DNA from 2 places in the Flavobacterium sp. LK-23 genome. Region 2 is predicted to be linked to the other one. Evidence: riboswitches for the same ligand, from Rfam matches in the RefSeq annotation. Region 2 holds a riboswitch; the other holds the start of a gene.
The links. Region 2 has a riboswitch for cobalamin ahead of AC3Y25_RS24145 (TonB-dependent receptor plug domain-containing protein). Riboswitches for the same ligand answer to the same signal wherever they lie in the genome.

Region 1 (2,492 bases), on a different contig from region 2:
AGTTGTTTTTGGAAACGAAATTTAAGGACATAAACTTTCGTGTAGGAAGACAAAATATTTTATTAGATAACGGCAGATTATTTTCGGATGCGCCTTGGGCTCAGCAGGGTAGAGCCCATGAAGGAATTAGAATTATGAAATATACGCCACATTTTGCCCATGATTTTTTCTTTGTGTTTACGAGAAAATACAATACAAGTTTTGAAAGTGCTTATTCTCCAGTTGCTTCCAATAAATACAAGTACATGCTGGTGTACAACTTTAGTTATAATTCGAATAAAAATCTTTCTTTTAATTCTATAAATACAGTTGATTTTTTAGAGAAAACAAATTCAGAAACACTATACACTCGCGCCACTACAGGAGGAAGAATTGAGTTTAAAAAGAAGCAATGGTATTATACTTTAAACAGCTATTTGCAATTTGGTAGAAATCAAAAAGGGCAACATTTGTTTGCATACTATTTCCAGCCAGAAGTGAAATTATCATTGCCAAAAACTACTTTACGATTAGGAGCGGAGATAATTAGCGGAAACAGTTTACAGACAGGGAAAGAAAATTCAGGAGACTTTGATGTTTTATATGGCGTTACTTGGAAGTTTAATGGAAATATGAATGTTTTTACGCGTTTTCCTGCTGATGTTGGAGGAAAAGGTCTTGTGAATCCGTATTTGTTTGCTTTGTTTCCAATAAATTCAAAACTGACATTTCGTTCAGATTTTCATCTTTTTTATACACAATATTCTTTGCAGCATAATTTAAATCAGGCAATGTCAAAATTTTTAGGATTTGAAAATGATATTTCTATAAAATATGTTCCTATTAAAGAGTTAGAAATTAATGGTGCATTTTCATTTTATAAATCTACAGATTCAATGACAAACCTTCCCAAAATACAAGATGTAGAAAAACTGTCGTTTTGGAGTTATTTGATGGTTTCGTATTCTTTTAATGCGATCAATTTTAGAAGAAACAAAAAATAATAGGCTTTAAAATCTTTCGCATTTACATTTGTAAAAGATAATTATATCTTTGCGGCTGATTTTGGTCTATTTTTTCAATTCAGAAGAAATAGTTAAAAGGGAATCAGGTGCAAATCCTGAACAGACCCGCTACTGTAAGTTCTATTTAAGTCTTTAAACATTACTAATGCCATTGTTCGTTGTTTCGGATGAGAAGGCCGTTTAAAGATGGAATAAGTCAGGAGACCTGCCACGATCACATAGTTTAAAACTTTCGTGGTATGAAGTTGATGACAAGATAATGACCTGCTATTTAGGATAGTTGGCCTATTTCTATGTTTTTATAATTGTTGCATCACGTAAAGTTTATTTAATAAAATCGTGATGTATAATTTGAGTAAAACTTTATTTTCTGTTTTTTTAGTACTTGTTCCTTTTTTGCTTCATTCTCAAGCAGTGACTGATAGTTCGCGGGTTTTAAAAGAAGTTATTTTAAAAGGAAAACCGTATCAGGAAGTGATTCCCGTACAAAGTCTTTCGGGTGTTCTACTCGAGAATTTGGCGACTCACAATGTCGCAGATGCGCTGCGTTATTTTGCTGGAACTCAAATTAAAGATTATGGTGGAGTGGGCGGACTCAAAACGGTTGATGTTCGTAATATGGGAACGCATCATGTTGGTGTTTTTTATGACGGAATTCAGCTTGGAAATGCGCAAAATGGCGTAACCGATCTAGGAAAGTATTCGCTTGACGACATGGAATCTTTGACGATGTATAACGGTCAGAAAAGTGAAATTTTTCAATCGGCTAAAGATTTTGCTTCTGCTTCTGCGATTTATTTGCGAACCAAACGACCTGCTTTTTCGGGCAATAAGAAAACAAATCTGCTGGTTCGTTACAAAACAATGTCTATTGATTATCATGATCCTTCTTTTAGATGGGAACAAAAACTAAGCGACAAAGTCAGTTTGAGTGTAAGCTCAGAATACATCAAATCAAACGGACAGTATAAATTTAGATACAAAAGAAAAAATCAAGACGGAAGCATTGCCTACGATACCACAGCAACGCGATGGAATAGCGATATTGAGGCATTCCGATTGGAATCGGGCTTGTTCGGAAAAATAAATAAAGGAACTTGGGATGCCAAAGTGTATTACTACGATTCTGAAAGAGGCGCTCCAGGTGCCATTGTAGAAAATAAGTTTCGAGATGGTTTCCGTCAATTTGACAAGAATTTTTTCGGACAGTCTTCTTTAACAAAAGACGTTTCAGAGAAATATAAATTTCAGCTAAAAGGAAAATTTGCTTACGATTACACCCATTATATTGCACGAGATGCAACCAATGTTTTAGGAGAAACCGTAACAGAAGGCGTGCAATCTGATGATAGTTATTATCAGCAGGAAGCCTATTTTTCTGCAGTCAATATGTACAGCATTTTACCCACTTGGGATGTTTCGCTCTCAACCGATTTTCAATACAATAAACTAAATGCAACTAGAAGAGGCATTCAGACACAGTTTTCT
Region 2 (2,492 bases):
TGATTACTTCTATTTTAACAACCGGAGCTTTTCACGAAGACGGATTTGCCGATGTCTGTGATGGTTTTGGCGGAGGCTGGACAAAAGAAAAAATCTTAATGATTATGAAAGACAGCGCTATTGGAGCTTACGGAGCAATCGGACTGGTTTTACTTTTTCTACTAAAATTCAAACTGCTTTCAGAATCGATATTACTTTTCACTAATAACATTTTACTAATTTTCCTTTTATTCATTTCTGCACATTCTTTAAGTCGTCTGGCAGCAATAAGCATTATTTTTACACACGAATATTCTCGTGATGATGCTTCTAGCAAAAGCAAACCAATTGCGAAACAATACACTTGGAAAGAAGTTTTTGGATCATTCTTTTTTGGATTAATTCCGCTGCTTGTATTTTCTTATTTTGATTTAAAATTTCTTCTGGCTATAATTCCCGTTTTTATAACTCGATATTTTTTAGCTCGATATTTTCAGAAATGGATTGACGGTTATACAGGAGATTGTCTTGGCGCTACACAACAGGTTTGCGAAGTGATATTTTATTTAAGCATTTTATTTTTATGGAAATTTATCTAGTTCGCCATACCGAAACCATCTGCGAAAAAGGAATCTGTTATGGACAATCAGATGTTGATATTGCAGTTCCATTTGATGAAATTTTCGGCAGAATTATTTCTGAACTTCCTTCGGAGGCAATTATCTTCTCGAGTCCGTTAAAACGCTGTGTTATTTTAGCAAAACACATTCAAGAAAATATTAAAAGTATTTCTTATCACGAAGACGAACGCTTAAAAGAAATGAATTTTGGCGATTGGGAATTGAAAAGCTGGAACGAAATTCCTTCTGAGGAACTCAACCCGTGGATGGAAGATTTTGTAAATATCAAAGTTTCAAACGGAGAATCTTTTGTTGAATTACATGAAAGAGTTGGTAATTTTTTATCTGATACCATTTCAAAAACAAACCAGCCAATTGTAATTGTTGCTCATGCCGGAATCATCAGAAGTATTTTATGCCATCAGAGTTCACTGCCATTAAAAGAAGCTTTCAATAATAAAGTTGATTTCGGAGAAGTTATAAAAATCGATTTTTAATGCAAATAATTTATAATTTTTCATGAAACATAAAACAAATTTGAATAATCAGTATTTTTAACTTTATCTTTGCAGCAAATTAAGGTTGTGTTTTTAATTCAAAAACACATTAAAAGGGAATCAAGTAATTTCTTGAGCTGTACCCGCAACTGTAAGCTAAGTTCACAAAAATGAATGCTTGCTGTAACTACATCACCACTGTCACGCCCCGCGTGATGGGAAGGTAAACAGCAAGACGCAAGCCAGGAGACCTGCCTTTGTAACAATTTATCGAGCTCTCGGGAAAAAGAGTGAAGGAATTATGACTTTAAAACGACTTCTTGCTTTTTGTTCATTTGTAATGTGCCAGATTCTTTCGGCGCAGAGTGATTCTATTACCAGCTTGAAAGAAGTATTGGTTTCAGACAAAAATTTAAAAAACTATTCGGTTTCACAATCTGTTTTAAAATTAAACGATTCTGTTATTGGCAAAAACGAAGCTCTTCTAACCGATTTATTAAACTTTAATTCTACGATTTACTTTAAAGAATACGGTCGCGGAATGTTATCTACCGTAGCTTTTAGAGGAACAACTTCTTCTCAGACCGCAGTAATATGGAACGGAATTAACATTAATTCCCAAATGAACGGAAGCACCGATTTTAATACCATTTCAGGTTCCGATTACAATTCGATAAGCGTAAAAGCGGGTGGCGGAAGCGTGATTTACGGAAGCGGTGCAGTTGGAGGAACAGTGCATTTAAACAACGATTTGTTGTTTTCTAATCGTTTTGAGAATAATTTAAGACTAGATTACGGTAGTTTTAATACGATTGGGATTAATTATAAAACTTCTATTTCAAACAAAAAATGGAGTGCCCAAATTGGATTATCAAAAAACAGCTCAACAAACGATTATAAATATCTGAATCAGTACAACTGGAAAGGCGAACAGCGCTGGAACCAAAATGGCCAATATGATATTATTACGGTAAGCGCCAATGCGGGTTATAAAATTAATGCCAAAAACATTCTAAAATTATATACCCAAACCTCAAATACAGATAGAAATACTTCTATAGTTTCCGAATCGGAAATGAAAAGTAAATATGTTAATGGGTTTAATAGAAACTTACTAGAATACGACGGTAACTTTGGGAAGTTTACTACCAACTTAAAAACTGCTTATATTTTCGAGAACTATCAATATTATGCCGATAATTCGAGTAATATTTATACTTACGGAAAAACAGAAAGCTTTATTACAAAAGTAGACTTAGGATATCAATTATTCAAATCATTGCAAGTAAACGGAATTTTGGACTATAATCGAACTAAAGGATATGGTTCTGGTTTTGGTGATAATGTGAGAGAAATAAGTTCTGCCGCTTTGCTTGTTAAACAAGACGCTTCAGTT

Region 1: linked by a shared signal. The riboswitch ahead of AC3Y25_RS19385 (TonB-dependent receptor) and the one ahead of AC3Y25_RS24145 (TonB-dependent receptor plug domain-containing protein) in region 2 are both predicted to bind cobalamin.

What each region holds. Positions count from the first base shown of each region.
Region 1 covers NZ_JBYUVT010000016.1:78,632-81,123, reverse strand. Annotated here, with positions in the region: gene AC3Y25_RS19390 (alginate export family protein) at 1-983, shown strand, start outside; cobalamin riboswitch at 1,029-1,231, shown strand; gene AC3Y25_RS19385 (TonB-dependent receptor) at 1,347-2,492, shown strand, end outside.
Region 2 covers NZ_JBYUVT010000032.1:280-2,771, forward strand. Annotated here, with positions in the region: gene AC3Y25_RS24135 (adenosylcobinamide-GDP ribazoletransferase) at 1-578, shown strand, start outside; gene cobC (alpha-ribazole phosphatase) at 563-1,096, shown strand; cobalamin riboswitch at 1,162-1,369, shown strand; gene AC3Y25_RS24145 (TonB-dependent receptor plug domain-containing protein) at 1,398-2,492, shown strand, end outside.